4 regions of the Curtobacterium sp. MCBD17_026 genome follow, and region 1 is predicted to be linked to each of the others. Evidence: predicted binding sites of a transcription regulator. Region 1 holds the regulator's gene; each other region holds the start of a gene.

What was found. The regulator HrcA, encoded in region 1, represses chaperone genes, less so after heat shock. The targets are predictions, from matches to a motif close to TTNGCACTCGNNNNNNNCGAGTGCNAA.
Region 2: the regulator HrcA is predicted to act here: its motif matches at 2,180-2,206, upstream of groL (chaperonin GroEL).
Region 3: the regulator HrcA is predicted to act here: its motif matches at 2,594-2,620, upstream of groES (co-chaperone GroES).
Region 4: the regulator HrcA is predicted to act here: its motif matches at 2,737-2,763, upstream of DEI85_RS00315 (Hsp20/alpha crystallin family protein).

Annotation. Positions count from the first base shown of each region.
Region 1 is NZ_CP126281.1:2,046,744-2,050,940, reverse strand. It holds gene hemW (radical SAM family heme chaperone HemW) at 1-949, shown strand, start outside; gene DEI85_RS09690 (DUF4870 domain-containing protein) at 985-1,458, opposite strand; gene hrcA (heat-inducible transcriptional repressor HrcA) at 1,569-2,588, shown strand; gene dnaJ (molecular chaperone DnaJ) at 2,622-3,737, shown strand; gene DEI85_RS09675 (16S rRNA (uracil(1498)-N(3))-methyltransferase) at 3,737-4,197, shown strand, end outside.
Region 2 is NZ_CP126281.1:3,154,742-3,158,938, reverse strand. It holds gene DEI85_RS15010 (DUF2332 family protein) at 1-539, shown strand, start outside; gene DEI85_RS15005 (DUF3263 domain-containing protein) at 637-993, shown strand; gene DEI85_RS15000 (LytR C-terminal domain-containing protein) at 990-1,595, shown strand; gene DEI85_RS14995 (cold-shock protein) at 1,787-1,990, shown strand; gene groL (chaperonin GroEL) at 2,248-3,870, shown strand.
Region 3 is NZ_CP126281.1:3,308,130-3,312,326, reverse strand. It holds gene tsaD (tRNA (adenosine(37)-N6)-threonylcarbamoyltransferase complex transferase subunit TsaD) at 1-476, shown strand, start outside; gene DEI85_RS15675 (DUF4190 domain-containing protein) at 562-1,320, shown strand; gene DEI85_RS15670 (class I SAM-dependent methyltransferase) at 1,352-2,554, opposite strand; gene groES (co-chaperone GroES) at 2,715-3,011, shown strand; gene rarD (EamA family transporter RarD) at 3,168-4,130, shown strand.
Region 4 is NZ_CP126281.1:66,444-70,640, forward strand. It holds gene DEI85_RS00300 (sensor histidine kinase) at 1-590, opposite strand, end outside; gene DEI85_RS00305 (manganese catalase) at 935-1,816, shown strand; gene DEI85_RS00310 (hypothetical protein) at 1,899-2,225, opposite strand; gene DEI85_RS00315 (Hsp20/alpha crystallin family protein) at 2,237-2,680, opposite strand; gene DEI85_RS00320 (alpha/beta fold hydrolase) at 2,790-3,533, opposite strand; gene DEI85_RS00325 (MarR family winged helix-turn-helix transcriptional regulator) at 3,584-4,045, shown strand; gene DEI85_RS00330 (hypothetical protein) at 4,116-4,197, shown strand, end outside.

The sequences.
Region 1 (4,197 bases):
CTTCTTCGGCGGAGGCACCCCGACCATGCTGCCGGCGTCCGACCTGGCGATGATCCTCCGTGCGATCGACGACACCTGGGGCATCCTGCCCGGGGCCGAGGTCACCACCGAGGCGAACCCGGACTCCGTCGACGCGGCGTCGCTCGAGACCCTGCGGGCCGGCGGCTTCAACCGGATCAGCTACGGCATGCAGTCCGCCGTGCCGCACGTGCTCGCCACGCTCGACCGCACGCACGACCCGCTCCGGGTCCCAGTGGTCGTCGACCTCGCGAAGCAGCAGGGACTCGACGTCTCGCTCGACCTCATCTACTCGACCCCGGGGGAGTCCCTCGCCGACTGGCGGACCTCGCTCGACGCCGCGATCGCCTGCGAGCCCGACCACGTGTCGGCGTACTCGCTCATCGTCGAGGACGGCACCGCGATGGGCCGCATGGTCGCCCGCGGCGAGCTCCCCGCCCCCGACGACGACCTGGCCGCCGACATGTACGAGCTCGCAGACCAGGTGCTCGGCGACGCCGGCTACTCCTGGTACGAGGTGTCGAACTGGGCACGCGGTGACGCGCACGCGAGTCGCCACAACCTGTCCTACTGGAAGGGCCACGACTGGTGGGGCGTCGGACCCGGCGCGCACTCCGCCGTCGCCGGCACGCGCTGGTGGAACGTCAAGCACCCGGCCGCGTACGCGAACCGGGTGCTGTCGGGGGAGTCGCCGGCCGCCGGCCGCGAGACCATCGACGACGAGACGCGGTACGTCGAGCGACTGCTGCTGGCGGCGCGGGTCCGCGGGGAGCTCGCGACGAGCGAGATCCGCCAGGAGGCCCGTGGCCGGGTCGCCGGCCTCATCGCACGCGGACTCGTGGACGGGTCGGCCGCGGTGCGGGGACGGATCGACCTGACCCTGCAGGGCCGCCTGCTCGCCGACGCGGTGGTGCGGGAGCTGCTCGACTGAGCGGCGTGCGCCGCTCGGTCGGGCTCGTGGGGGCGCTACTGCTTGATGAACTCGATCGAGAGCGGGTAGCGGTAGAACTGTCCCTGGTTCGCGGCGATCGCGGCCATGATGCTGAAGATCAGCGACACGATGCCCGCTGCCAGCACGATCAGGACCCCGACGCCGAACACCGACGTGAGCGAACCGACCACGTAGGCGATGCCCATCGTGATGTGGAAGTTCAGCGCGACGCGGGTGTGCTCGCGGACGAAGCCGCCGCGGTCGCGGAGGACCAGGTAGGCGACCAACGGCGCGATGAAGTTGAAGAAGATGCCGCCGATGTGCGTCAGCGTGGCCCACAGGCGCTGGTCCTCGGGGCTCATCGGCCGGGGCGGGGTGTAGCCGGCGGGGTACTGCGGTCCGCCGGGGTACTGCGGTCCGCCGGGCTGCTGGGGGCCACCGGGGCCGTGGCCGTACGGGCCGCCGGGCTGCTCGGGTCCGTGGCCGTCGGGCTGCTGTCCGTTGGTCATGGCGGAAGCGTATCGGCCGACCGCCCGGAAGTCCCGGGCCGTCAGCGGTCGGGCGTAGGATCAGCAGTCGACACGTCCGAGTGCCAGGTCGATCGGGAAAGGAGGCGCTCGTGGTCAGTGAACGCAGCCTCGAGGTCCTCAAGGCCATCGTGCGCGACTACGTGGCGTCGCGTGAACCCGTCGGGTCGAAGACCATCGTCGAGCGGCACGCCTTCGGGGTCAGCGCCGCGACGATCCGCAACGACATGGCCCTGCTCGAGGACGAGCAGCTGATCGCCGCACCGCACACCTCGTCCGGCCGGGTGCCGACCGACAAGGGGTACCGCGTCTTCGTGGACCACCTGGCGGGTGCCCGTCCGCTCTCCAGCGCGCAGCGGCACGCCATCGAGACCTTCCTCGGCGCCCCGAACGACCTCGACGAGGTCCTCGGGCGCACCGTCCGGCTGCTCAGCCAGCTCACCAACCAGGTCGCCCTGGTGCAGTACCCCTCGATGGTGCGCGCCCGGGTGCAGCACGTCGAGCTCGTCCGGCTCGGTGACGCCCGGTTGATGGTGGTGCTCATCACCGACACCGCTCGCGTCGAACAGCGCGTGGTCGAGACCGACGTCCCGCTCGACGAAGGCTCGCTGGGCGAACTCCGCACCGTGGTGAACGGCGCGACGGTGGGCCTCCTGCTGCAGGACGTCCCGACCGCGCTCCGAGCCGTGCCGCAGCAGCTCCGCCCCGACGCCCAGACGCTCGGCGGGGTCGTCGTCGCCACGCTCATCGAGCAGGTCGCGGCGAACCGGCAGGACCGCCTGCTGATGGCCGGTGCGGCCAACCTGGCGAAGAGCGAGCAGGACTTCTCCGGCGGGCTCTTCCCGGTGCTCGAAGCGATCGAGGAACAAGTCACCCTGCTCCGGTTGTTCGGGGAGATGCAGGTGGACGACATCGCGGTGGCGGCCAGCATCGGCGTCGAGAACGCCGAGTACGGGCTCGACGCCACGAGCATCGTCGCCGGCGGCTACCTGGCCGGTGGCGAGGTGGCCCGCCTGGGCGTCCTCGGACCGACCCGCATGGACTACGGCACGAACATGGCGGCCGTCCGCGCCGTCGCCCGGTACCTGTCCAAGCTCCTGGGCGAACACTGACCAACCGACCGAACCCAACCGACTGAGGGATACGTGGCAGACCACTACGACGTCCTCGGCGTCCAGCGAGACGCCTCCGATGCCGACATCAAGAAGGCCTACCGCCGCCTGGCGCGTGAGCTCCACCCGGACGTGAACCCGGCACCCGACGCCGCCGAGCGCTTCAAGGACGTGACGCACGCGTACGACGTGCTGAGCGACCCCGAGCAGCGGCGCCGGTACGACGCCGGGCCGCAGGCCGACAGCCCCTTCGGTGGTGGCGCCGGTGGCTTCAGCGACATCTTCGACGCCTTCTTCGGCGGCGGCGGTGGTGGCGGCGGCCGGGGGTCGGGCCCGCGCAGCCGTGCCGAGCGCGGACAGGACGCCCTGCTCCGCATCGAGGTCGACCTCGACGAGGTCGTCTTCGGCACCCACAAGGACGTCGAGGTCGACACGGCGGTGCTGTGCGAGACCTGCCACGGCTCCTGCTGTGCGCCGGGCACCAGCCCCCGCACGTGCGACATCTGCGGTGGCTCCGGGCACATCCAGCGCCAGGTCCGTTCGCTCCTCGGCAACGTGGTGACGAGCGCACCGTGCGGCACGTGCCGCGGGTACGGCACCGTCATCCCGAGCCCCTGCCCGACCTGCCAGGGTCAGGGCCGCGTCCGCGCGCGTCGCACCGTGCCGGTGGACGTCCCCGCCGGCGTCGACTCCGGTCTCCGACTTCAGATGCCCGGCCAGGGCGAGGTCGGTCCGGCCGGCGGCCCGTCCGGCGACCTGTACCTCGAGATCCGCGTGCGCCACGACGACGTCTTCAGCCGTGACGGCGACGACCTGCTGGCGACGCTCGAGGTCGGCATGACCGACGCCGTCCTCGGCACGACCACCACGATCGACGGCCTCGACGGTCCGGTCGAGCTCGAGATCCGACCCGGTGTGCAGAGTGCCGACGTCCTCGTCATCAAGGACCGCGGCATCACGAAGCTGCGCGGGAACGGCCGCGGTGACCTGCGGGTCGGCGTGCAGGTCGTCACGCCGACCAAGCTGTCCCACAAGGAGCGGCAGCTGGTGGAGCAGCTCGCGAAGTCGCACAAGACCACCGCCCCGCAGCTCGCCCGGTTCCAGCAGGGCATGTTCGGCAAGCTCCGCGACCGGTTCTTCAACCACTGATGGCGTCGCTGTACCTCGTCGACTCGCTGGACGGCGTCACCGTCGGTGACCCGGTGTCGCTCGACGGGGCCGAGGGCCGGCACGCGGTCTCCGTCGCGCGCGTCCGGGTCGGCGAGGTCCTGCGGATCGCCGACGGTCGGGGCACGGTGGTCTCCGGTCCGGTGACGGCACTCGGCAAGGACACGCTGGAGCTCGCGGTCCACACCGTCGAGCACCAGGACGCACCGCGCCCGTCGCTGACGCTCGTGCAGGCCCTGGCCAAGGGCGGTCGTGACGAGATGGCCGTGCAGGCGGCGACCGAGATCGGGGTCGACCGGGTCGTGCCGTGGTCGGCCGCACGCAGCGTCTCCCGGTGGGACGGCGCGAAGGTCGAGAAGGGCCGCGCGCGGTGGGCCGCGATCGCGCACGAGGCCGCGAAGCAGGCGATCCGTCCGCGTGTGCCCGTCGTCGCGCCGCTGGT
Region 2 (4,197 bases), 1.1 Mb from region 1:
GGCTGGTCGCGGACGCCTCCGGGGCCGTCCCCGCGCCGGCCCGTGTCCCGATGACGGTCGGCGCACGAGTCACGCTCGACCCGAACCCGATCGACCTGTCGCTCCCCGGTGCCTTCGACCGTCTGGTCGAGGCCGTCCCGCCAGAGGCGTCGGACCGGACCGCCCTGATGCGTCAGGCTGCGCGCGCGACGCTCGCCGTGCCTCCAGACCGACTCGTCGGCGCCGTGCCAGGTGACCTCGACCGTGCACTGGACGCTCTGCCGGACGACGTCGAACCGGTCGTCCTGACCACCGGGACCCTGGTCTACGTGCCGGGCGCGGACCGGCAGCGGTTCGTGGACCGGATCCGCGAGCGGAGCGTGCACTGGATCGCCCTCGAACGCACCGGGATCCTGCGCCAGGTGGCGGCGACGCTGCCCGACGACGTCGACGTGGCGGACCCGGACTCGTTCGCGACGGTCTCGCTCGACGGGGTCGCGGTCGCCGTCTCGGACCCGTTCGGCACGCGTGTGCGGTGGTTCCGCACGCCGAACCTGTGACCGGTGTTCGCGACAGTCCAGCGCCGTGCCAGGGTCCGGATCGACTCCACCCCTACGATGTGCGAGACCCGTTACCCGATACGTGATCGGAACCGCCGTGACCAGCCCCACCGACGAACGCCGTGTCGACGAGCGCAGCGTTGATCAGCTCGATGCTGACCAGCTCGGTGCTGACCAGCTCAGTGAGCTCGCGAAGCACGTGCTGTCGTTCGAGCAGGACAGGGCACGGCACGACCGCACGAAGGAAGCGGAGATCCGGGTGGAGTTCGAGATGTCGGCGGCGCGCTACTACCAGGTGCTGAACCGCGTGATCGACTCACCCGCGGCACTCGCGTACGACCCGCAGCTCGTCACCCGGCTGCAGCGGCTCCGTCACGCGCGCACCAGCGCCCGGGCGACGCGCAGCTTCGTCGCGCCCGGTGCAGCTCCCGAAGGACGTGAAGAGGAACGATGAGCACGAGATTCCCCCGAGACCGGTTCGACGACGTCGCCGACGGCCCGCGGGTCGGTGCACACCGCGGAGCACAGCGTCGCGGCCGTGGATGGATCGCCTTCGCCTGGGCGGCGCTCGCCACCGGTGTGCTCGTCGGCATCGGGGTGCTCGTCCTCGCACTGCTGAACGGCAGCTACTCGTTCAACGGATCCGACGCTCCCTCGGCGTCCACGTCGGCGTCGGCGACCGCGAAGCCCTCGGCGACGTCGAAGCCGTCCGCGTCCTCGTCCGCCGGTCCCGGTTCGGCTGGTGCGGGCAGCGCTGCGGCCGCGACGCCGGCACAGCAGGGCACCACCACCGTCGTCGTCCTGAACGGCACGACCACCACGGGCCTCGCCAGCCGGGCGAGTGCGGCGCTGACCGGCGCCGGCTGGCAGGTCGCCTCCACGGGCGACGCCGGCACGACGGGGTCGACGTCGACGATCGTCTACTACCAGCAGGCGTCGCAGGCGGCGGTCGCGCAGGGCATCGCGAAGCAGCTCGGCGTCACGGCCGTGCAGCAGTCGGTGGCGTTCCCGAACGCCGACGTGAGCGTCGTGCTCGGCGCCGACTACACCGGCTGATCGGCCGCGGTGCCACGTCGCGCCGCGTTTTCCGCGCATTGTGTGACGGCTGTGTTTCGGTCACGTTGATTTCTGACGGAATCGACGTGAAACAACGTCACACCTCTTGCCTGATCGGGCGCGTTCGGTCAGAGTCCCATGCAGACGACGATCACGTCGTTCCGCACTGCAGTACCAGGGAGCAAGAGATCATGGCCAACGGAACCGTGAAGTGGTTCAACGCTGAAAAGGGCTTCGGCTTCATCACCGTGGATGGAGGGGGCCAGGACGTGTTCGTGCACTACTCGGCCATCGACATGTCGGGTTACAAGGTCCTCGAGGAGGGCCAGGCCGTCGTGTTCGACGTCGGCACCGGGTCGAAGGGCCCGCAGGCAGAGTCCGTCCGCCCCGCCTGAGCACGACCACTTCCAGAACGCGCCGTCCCGTCAGGGGCGGCGCGTTCGTCGTGTGCGGCGACGGTGACGGGTGCGGGGAGCGCGACCGCGGCGGTGGTGCGGGGTCCGCCGGACGCGACGTGTCCTGGGAAGTCGTCACGAGCCTCCCGACTGTGTTGCACTCACACCCGGCGAGTGCCAGAATCGGCGTTGGCACTCGCTCACGCTGAGTGCCAGCACGACCCCCAAGACGACGTCCGGGAGGGACGAAAAACCACATGGCTAAGATCATTGCTTTCGACGAGGAGGCCCGCCGTGGCCTCGAGCGCGGCCTGAACCAGCTGGCCGACGCCGTGAAGGTGACGCTCGGCCCGCGCGGCCGCAACGTCGTCCTCGAGAAGAAGTGGGGTGCCCCCACGATCACGAACGACGGTGTCTCCATCGCCAAGGAGATCGAGCTCGACGACCCGTACGAGAAGATCGGCGCGGAGCTCGTCAAGGAGGTCGCCAAGAAGACCGACGACGTCGCCGGTGACGGGACGACCACCGCGACCGTCCTCGCCCAGGCGCTCGTCCGCGAAGGCCTCCGCAACGTCGCCGCCGGTGCCGACCCCGTGTCGCTCAAGCGCGGCATCGAGAAGGCCGTCGCCGCCGTCTCCGACCAGCTCCTCGCCAACGCGAAGGACATCGAGACCAAGGACCAGATCGCCGCGACCGCGTCGATCTCGGCAGCTGACCCGACCATCGGCGCGCTCATCGCCGAGGCCATCGACAAGGTCGGCAAGGAAGGCGTCGTCACCGTCGAGGAGTCGAACACCTTCGGCACCGAGCTCGAGCTCACCGAGGGCATGCGCTTCGACAAGGGCTACCTGTCGCAGTACTTCGTCACCGACCCCGAGCGTCAGGAAGCCGTCTTCGAGGACGCCTACATCCTGATCGTCAACTCGAAGATCTCGAACATCAAGGACCTCCTGCCGGTCGTCGACAAGGTGATCCAGGCGGGCAAGCAGCTCCTGATCATCGCCGAGGACGTCGACGGCGAGGCCCTGGCCACGCTCGTCGTGAACAAGATCCGCGGCATCTTCAAGTCCGTCGCCGTCAAGGCCCCGGGCTTCGGCGACCGCCGCAAGGCCATGCTGCAGGACATCGCGATCCTGACCGGCGGCCAGGTCATCTCGGAAGAGGTCGGCCTCAAGCTCGAGAACGCGACGCTCGACCTGCTCGGTCGTGCCCGCAAGGTCGTCATCACCAAGGACGAGACCACGATCGTCGAGGGTGCCGGCGACGCCGAGCAGATCGCCGGCCGTGTCCGACAGATCCGTGCCGAGATCGAGGCGACCGACTCCGACTACGACCGCGAGAAGCTCCAGGAGCGCCTCGCGAAGCTCGCCGGTGGCGTCGCCGTCATCAAGGCGGGTGCCGCGACCGAGGTCGAGCTCAAGGAGCGCAAGCACCGCATCGAGGACGCCGTCCGCAACGCGAAGGCTGCCGTCGAAGAGGGCATCGTCGCCGGTGGTGGCGTCGCCCTCATCCAGGCCGGTGCCGTCGCACTCGAGGCCCTCGAGCTCGAGGGTGACGAGGCGACGGGTGCGAACATCGTCCGCGTGGCCATCGACGCGCCGCTCAAGCAGATCGCGCTGAACGCCGGTCTCGAGCCGGGTGTCGTCGCCGCCAAGGTCCGCGAGCTCGAGTCGGGTTGGGGCCTCAACGCCGCGACCGGCGAGTACGTCGACCTGATCGCCGCCGGCATCATCGACCCCGCCAAGGTCACGCGCTCGGCGCTGCAGAACGCTGCGTCGATCGCCGGTCTGTTCCTGACCACCGAGGCCGTCGTCGCCGAGAAGCCCGAGCGCACCCCTGCTGCTCCGGCTGGCGACCCGACGGGTGGCATGGACTTCTAAGTCCGTCTGACGGAAGGGCCCCGCACGCTGCGCGTGTGGGGCCCTTCCGCGTGTGCGGGGGTGGCGGGGCGTGGAGGGGTCGGGCGCGGTGGGGCCGGGCGGGGTGGGGCCGGGCGGGAGGTCACAACACCCCGCTCAGTTCCGCCGAGCGGTCACGAATCGTCGGCTCGGCCCGCTCCAGTCGACGCATCGTGACCGTTGGCCGGCGCAGGAGCGGGGAGTCGTGGCCGACTCGTGCGTGTGGCTTGCGCGTGTCTGGGGTCGTCTCTCCCACACAGGAGGCCCGGCTCACCTCATTCTCCACAGGTTCCGACCGTGCGTGGTCGG
Region 3 (4,197 bases), 1.3 Mb from region 1:
CGGCCGATGGTGACCCGGCGGCGATCCGGTTCCCCCGGGGACTGACGCTGCCGAAGGACATGGCCGCGCACCGGTACGACTTCTCGTTCTCGGGGCTCAAGACCGCTGTCGCACGGTGGGTCGAGCGCTGCCGCGACGAGGGCCGCGAGGTGCCGGTGGCCGACGTCGCCGCGAGCTTCCGCGAGGCCGTGGTCGACGTCCTGCTGACCAAGGCCCTGAACGCGTGCCGCGACACCGGCGTCGACCGCCTGCTGCTCGGTGGAGGGGTCGTCGCGAACGCCCGACTGCGCCAGGTCGCCGAGGAGCGTTGCGCGGCGGCGGGCGTGCGGCTGCGGATCCCGCCGTTCGACCTGTGCACCGACAACGGCGCGATGATCGCCGCCGTCGGAGCCCGTCTGGTCGCCGAGGGGCGCGCGCCGAGCGCCCTCGGCATCGCCGCGGACTCGACCCTGCCTGTGACGACCGTCCAGGTCTGACCAGTTCTGCCCCGGTCCTTCTTCGGGAGCCTGTGGGAGGATTCAACCTGGCGTCGGAGAGACCGGACGCCGAGAGGGGTGGACGGTGTCCGATCAGAACGAGTGGCCGAAGCCGGGCGAGACGCCGAACGGACCAGTGAACGGACAGCCCGACGGCACGCCCGCCCCGGACGCCCCGCAGGCTCCTGACGCACCGCAGGCCCCGTCGGCCCCGGAAGCACCCCAGCACCCGTACGGCCAGCAGCAGGACCCGTACGCGGCGCCGCAGCAGCCGCAGAACCCGTACGGCGCTCCGCAGCAGCAGAACCCGTACGCGGCGCCGCAGCAGTCGAACCCGTACGGTCAGCCGCAGCAGCAGGACCCGTACGCGGCACCGCAGTCCCAGTCGAACCCGTACGCACAGCAGCAGAACCCGTACGCGGCTCAGCAGCAGCAGAATGCCTACGGCGCCCCGCAGAACCCGTACGGTCAGCAGCAGAACCCGTACGGTCAGCAGCAGCCCTACGCGTCGAACCCGTACACCTACCAGCCCTACGCGCAGCGCCCGAAGACGAACGTCCTGTCGATCCTGTCGATCGTCTTCGCGTTCGGCGGCATCATCATCTGGCCGATCATCATCCTGACGAGCCCGGCCGGCGCGATCATGGGCCACATCGCCCTCGGCAAGATCAAGCAGAGCGGTGAGGGCGGCCGTGGCCTCGCGCTCGCCGGCATCATCGGTGGCTGGATCCTGACCGGCCTGTTCATCCTGATCGTCGCCCTGGTGTGGATCTCGATCGCGAACGCGTCGGACTACTCGGACTACTCCGACTACAGCTCGAGCTCCGGCGCCTTCGTCAACTGACGCTGACGGAGCACCGCGCGGCCCCCGGCCGTCAGCCGACCGTGTCGGTGAGCCGCTCGCACAGGATCGCCGTGTGGCGTCCCTCCAGGCGGGTGAGCACGAGCGTGACGCGACCCGACCCGCGCAACCGCAGCCGCTTGCGGAACTGGGCGGGGTCGACGTCGACGCCGCGCTTCTTGATCTCGACGGTGCCGATGCTGTCGGCGGCGAGCCGCGCAGCCAGTCGCTTGACGTCGAGCGGCATCGTGTCGAGCACCCGGAAGCCCTGCGCGAAGGGGGTCGTGACGGCGCGGTCGGACGTGACGTAGGCGATGCCGTCGGACAACATGTGCCCGTCGAGGCTGCGTGCCAGGTCGCCGATCAGCCGTGCGCGGATCACGGCGCCGTCGGGCTCGTACAGGTGGGCGCCGAGCGGTCCGACCTCGGCGTCGTCGGCGTCGGCCGCTCCGGTCATCTCGGCGATGCCGTGTGCGCCGATGACGGTGGCAGCGCGGCGGATCCCGGGGCGGGCGAGGGGGCCGAACCACAGGGCGAGCTCCACGACCTCGCGGTCGACGGAGGTCCACTGCGCCTCGGCGGTGTCCGGGATCAGGTCGCGGTCGATGCCCGGACCGAGCTTCACGCCGGTCGGCGTCGTCGTCGCCGCGGCGAACACGGTGTCGAGGGAGGGCGACCAGTCGTCCGGGTCGGCGAGCCGGCGGGTGTCGGAGTGGCCGGAGGTGCGTCGTGCCGGGTCCATCCACACGCCGTCCACCGAGGACAGGTCGAAGGACGCGGCATCACCGAGTTCCACCCGCGCGTTCGGCCAGACCGCCAGGTTGTGGGTCGCGACGGCCGCGGTCACCTCGTCGCGATCGACGGCGGTGACGTCGAGGTCGAGCGCCGCCATCGCCATGGCATCCCCGCCGATGCCGCAACCGAGGTCGGCGACACGGGTCAGCCCGGCCGCGGCGAAGCGTCCGGCGTGCTGGGCCGCGACCTGCAGCCGGGTGGCCTGCTCGAGCCCTGCCTCGGTGAAGAGCATGCGGGACGCGAAGTCGCCGAACTTGCCGCGGGCCTTCAGCCGCAGCTTCGCCTGGGTGAGGACGGCCGCGACGAGCCGGGGATCGTGGCCCTCGGCGCGCAGCCGGGACACCACGCGGACGATCTCGCCGCCGTCGGAGACCCCGGGGGTACGGTCGAGCAGGGCCATCCCGTCGGAGGTCAGCAGTGCGGTGAGTTCGGCGGCGTCCATGCGTCGATCCTCGCAGGTGCTGCGTGTTCTCCGGATCTGCTGGCACTCGGATTGACCGAGTGCCAGAGGCCCCCTAGAGTTGGCGTTGGCACTCTCCTGTGCGAAGTGCCAACCCGGTTTTCATCTGTACCGAGTCCGTACCGAGAAAGAAGAGGTCACCGTGGCCGTCAGCATCAAGCCGCTCGAGGATCGCATCGTCATCCGCCAGGTCGAGGCGGAGCAGACCACCGCTTCCGGTCTGGTCATCCCCGACACCGCGAAGGAGAAGCCCCAGGAGGGCGAGGTCGTCGCCGTGGGTCCGGGTCGCATCGACGACAACGGCAACCGCGTCCCGCTCGACGTCGCCGTGGGTGACAAGGTCATCTACTCCAAGTACGGCGGAACCGAGGTCAAGTACTCGGGCGAGGACCTGCTGGTCCTGTCGGCCCGCGATGTCCTCGCGGTCATCGTTCACTGAGTCGAGTACTCGACACGTCACGCCCCGTCCGGCCTTCGGGCCGACGGGGCGTGACGTGTTTCCGGGGCCCGTCACCCGGGCATTCCGGTCCTGATCAGCCCGCCTGGAGGCCCGGCGCGCGTCCCACGGGTCGGCGGTCGTTCCTAGGATGGTTCCGTGAGTGAACCGAGTCCCGCGCGACCTGTCCGCAGCGAGGCATCCGTCGGCGTGGTGCAGGCCATCGTGGCGTACGGGCTCTGGGGTCTGATGCCCCTGCTGTTCGCGGCCATGGCCCCCGCGGCGGCGTTCGAGATCGTGTCGTGGCGGATCGTCTTCGGCCTGGTGTTCTGCGCGGTCGCGATCGCCGTCACCCGGTCGTGGCTCCGCACCCGCACCCTGATGGCCCAGCGCCGCGTGATGCTCGTGATGGGGCTCGCCGCCGTCCTGATCCTGGTCAACTGGACCGTCTACGTCCTCGCGACGACCACCGGCCACACCGTCGAGGCCGCGCTCGGCTACTTCATCAACCCGCTCGTCACGATCGCGCTCGGCGTCGTGGTCCTGCGTGAACGCCTGCGTCCGGCGCAGTGGACCGCCGTCGGGCTGAGCGTCGTCGCCGTCGTCGTCATCGCCATCGGGTACGGGCAGATGCCGTGGATCTCGCTGGCCCTGGCGTTCTCGTTCGGGCTGTACGGCCTGGTGAAGAAGCGCGTCGGCGGCGCCGTGGACGCCCTGAGCGGCCTGACACTCGAGACCGTGTGGCTGCTGCCGATCGCAGTCGTGGCGCTGGTGGTGCTCGGGGCGACCGGGCTCGGCGGCGGGGTGACGTTCACGAGCGAGGGCTGGGGACACGTGGTCATCACCGTGCTGACCGGGCCGGCGACCGCGGTGCCGCTGCTGCTCTTCGCGTCGTCGGCCCGTCGGGTGAGCCTGTCGACCCTCGGCCTGACCCAGTACCTGGCGCCCGTGATGCAGCTGCTCGTCGGAGTGCTGGTGCAGCACGAGGAGATGTCAGCGGGCCGCTGGTTCGGCTTCGGCATCGTGTGGCTCGCGCTCGTGGTGCTGACGGCGGACTCGTTCGCCGCCGCACGGGCGTCCCGTCGCCGGGCGCTCGCACCCGCCGCGGCCGAGCCGGTCTGACCCGGGCCCCACGGGCCTCCAGGCCGCCCGTCGCTCCGTCCTGCGAAGGCGACACATCCTGCCGGTC
Region 4 (4,197 bases), 1.6 Mb from region 1:
CGGGTGGCGGTGGCCTCGGCCTCGGTGGCGACGGCCTCGGCACGTGATGCTGCGGCCTCGGCGTCGGCACGGCGCTCCGACTCGCGGTCGCGGGAGCGGAAGGCCCGGACGGCGACCCCGCCCGCCCAGACCCCGAGCAGCGCGGTCACCGGGGCGGCCATCGCCAGGAAGGCCTGGTCGCGCGGGCCGTTGATGAGCACGAGGAACCGGAAGCCGGTCGACGCCAGGTAGACCGTCGCACCCGCTCCGGCGACGACCGCGAGCACGCCGGAGACGACGACCTCGGTGCGGGTGCCCACGACGGCGGCGGTGCCGATCACGACGAACAGCGCGAGGTCCACCAGCGACGGGCGCTCGCCGCCGCCGACCTGGATCACCCCGAGGACGACGACCATCGCCATCGCGGCGGACGGGGAGACGCGACGCAGGGCGATCGCCACCGAGGCCGACAGCACCGCGGCGAGGCTCGCGTGCTCGAGCTCGAGGTCGATGGGCAGCAGGAAGACGAACGCCGCCAGGACCGCCCAGGCCACGTCGATGACGATCGACCGGGTGGCGAGCGGCCGGAGGAACCTGCCCCGTTCGGTCACGAGAGCGATCCTCCCATGCCGCACCGCGGCGTCACGCGGGCGGGGTCATGGCCATGAGTGCGATGACGGTGGCGACCACGATCGCCGCGCAGAGCAGCAGGGTGGCGATCGTGTGCTTGGTCGAGGTCTGCATGTTCCCAGCCTGCGCAACCGGACGGCCGAGGGCATCGGGCGGTCGACCGAAGGGCCTCGTCCTGCCGGGTGAAGCCGGCGGTGGACCCGGAGCCGTGGAACCGGCCCATCCGGGACACCCTCTGCGTGATCCGGCCACCTTGGACGGCCGCTCAGTGCCCCCGGCGAACCATCGGCGGTGCAATCGCTCGATCGACACGAAGGAGCACGATTTGTACTTCCACAAGCAGGAACTCCAGTTCAAGGCAACGCCCGACAAGCCCGACGCGATCTACGCCCGCAAGCTGCAGGAGGTGCTCGGTGGCCAGTACGGAGAGATCTCCGTCGCCCTGCAGTACCAGTTCCAGGCGTGGAACATGCACATCCCCGGCAAGTACCGCGACATGGTGTTCGGCATCGGCGCCGAGGAGATGGGCCACGTCGAGATGCTCGCGACGATGATCGCCCAGCTGCTCGAGAAGTCCCCGCTCGGGATCACCGAGGACGCGCTGCAGGACGACCCGACGGTCGCCGCGATCGTCGGCGGCACGGACGTCCAGCACGCGATCGTCGCCGGTGCGGGCGCCCGTCCGGTGGACAGCAACGGCAACCCCTGGCAGGGCTCGTACATCACCGCCAGCGGCAACCTGCTCGCCGACTTCACGGCGAACGAGAACGCCGAGATGCAGGGTCGTGTGCAGGCCGCCCGGCTCTACCACATGACCGACGACCACGGCGTGCGGGACCTGCTGTCCTTCCTCATCGCCCGCGACACCATGCACCAGAACATGTGGGCGACCGCCGCGGCCGAGCTGCGCGAGAAGGGCGTCGAGGGCTTCCCCGTGCCGAGCAACTTCCCGCAGTCGAAGGAGAACCAGGAGGTCAACTACCAGTACCTCAACTTCTCCGACGGTGCCGAGGCGAAGAACGGCCCGTGGGCGAGCGGCCCCTCGTTCGACGGCAAGGGCGAGTACTCGTACCACGACGGCCCGACGACCTCGGTCCCGATGCCCCCGCCCACGCACCCCGACGTCCGGCTCTACGGCACCACCGAGCTGCCGAACGTCGTCGAGAAGACGGCCGGCCTGGTGCAGGACAAGCTGAACAAGGAGTAGTCCCGACGGTCGCCCACGCGACCGACGGAAAGACGGGAGGCCCGGCGCACGACGTGCACCGGGCCTCCTGTCCGTCACATGGTCACCGCACCGACGGGGCGGACCCGCCCACGGTCATCAGTGCCCCCGTCTCGGGTTCTTCGTCGCGTGGTGCCTCGAAGATGCCCGAGTAGGAGCGGACCGCGCTCCACCCCGCGATCAGCAGGGCCGTGCCGAGGACCGCCGCGACCCAGGGCGCCAGGAGCGACTGCTCGAAGAGCCGGGGCGCGGCGACCCAGGTCAGGAACGTGCCGGTCAGGCTGCCGGTGGCCCCGAGGAGCACGGCGGTGCGCCGGTCCAGGCTCGTCAGCGCGAGGGCCGCGGTGACGACGAGGACCGCGACCACAGCGTTCAGCAGGACGGACGTCATCGCTCAGCTCCTCACTCGGCGGCGGCGCCGGAACCGACCGCGAGCTGCTCGGACGCGCCACCGACGGTGACGGCGATCTTGCGCGGCTTCGCGGACTCCTTGACGGGGATCGTGACGCTCAGCACGCCGTTGTCGTACCCGGCGGTGATGCGCTCGGCGTCCAGGCCGTCGCCGAGCGTCAGCTGCCGGACGAACGTGCCGGGCTGGCGCTCACGCGTGAGCCACTGCGAGCCCTCGGGCGCGCCCAGGGTGCGCTCGGCGCGGATGGTCAGGACGGAGCCGTCCACGTCGATGTCGACGGAGCCCGGGTCGATGCCGGGCAGGTCGACGTCGAGGACGTAGTGGTCCCCGGTGCGGTACAGGTCCATCGGCATCGAGCGCGGGCCGGCGGCGGTGCCGAGGAGCGAACCCGCGAGGCGGTCGAGCTCGCGGAACGGGTCGAAGTTCATCGTCATCGAAATCAACTCCTTCGTGGTTCTCGTTGAGTCCCCTCGACTCAACTGCGACCGTTTTAGCACTCGACCCTGGTGAGTGCCAAAAGATCGCTCAGAGGACGCCGAGAACTCAGCCGAGCAGTGGCGCCAGGAACGGGTCGATGACCGCCCACGTCGCCCCGGGGGCCTCGAGATGGGGCAGGTGCCCGGCCGCCGGGACCTCGGCGAACACCGCACCCGGCACGGCCGCCGCCACCGCGCGACCGTACGCCGGGGTCACGACCGCGTCGCTCGCACCGAAGACCACGAGCGTCGGCACCCGTACGGCCCCGAGCCGCCGGAGCAGGGTCGGGTCGCTCATCGACCGGCCGGCGACGACCGCCATGGTCTGCCCGTTCGACCGCTGCACCGCCTGTTGTTCCTCGGTGACCGACGCCGGGTCCTGGTACCCCCGCTCGGGATCGTGCCAGGCGACCTCGGCCAGCCCGCGGGCATCGAGGGCGAAGAAGTCGGCGATCGGTTCGCCCTCGACCACCGCACCCACGCCGTCGATGTCGACGACGGCACCGACGACCCCGGCGAACCGGTCGTCGGCAGCTGCCTGCACGGCCATCTCGAGGGCGATCCAGCCGCCGATCGACGACCCCACGAGCACGACGTCCTGCTCCCCGGCGGCGAGGAGCTGCTCGAGGTACGCGGCCGCCAGGGCCGGGACGGAGTCGATCCCGTCCGGGCGCGGGGTGCCGTCCCACCCGGGGTGCGTGGGGGCGACGACGTGGAAGGCGGGCGCGAGGTGCGCGACGATCGGTGCGACGGTCCTGGGGCCACCGCCACCGTGCAGGACGAGCGCGGTGCGGGTGCGGGTGTCGGTCATGAATGCTCCGTATCAACATGTTTATGTACGAGTGTTGATACCGTAGCACCATGCCGACCGACCTCGAAGCCCTGGGCCACGCCGTCAAGCGGGCGCAGTACCGCAACCACCGCACGATGGACGCCGCCCTGCGCGACCTCGGCGTGACGCTCGTGCAGTGGGACGCCCTGCGCGCGATCGACCGGATGCCCCGCGCATCCGGGCACGACCTCGCCGTCGCGACGTTCCAGAGCGACCAGGCGTTCGGCACCCTCGCGAACCGCATGCTCGGCCGTGGGCTCATCACCCGGACCGCCGGCCGGGGCCGCCGGATCGAGCACACCGTCACCGAGGACGGTCGGCGGGTGCTCGAGGAGGGACACCGCATCGCCGAGGGGGTGCTCGACGGCCTGTTCGCACCGCTCGACGAGCCGCGACGGGCGGCACTCCTGCAGCTCCTGACGACCCTGACCGACGGTCCCGAACCGTTCGGCGCGCAAAACGTACACAGCGCGAATGGTTCGTTGAACTGACCGTTCACTTCGTGAAAGAGTTCAGGCGTCCGCAGGGGACACACGGCAAGCAAGAAGGGCGGGACAGGACATGCACAGCACGTACTCCGGGATGCCTCGGACGGCACGGATCGGTGGCAGCCACACGCGCGTCGGTCTCACCGACCCGGCGA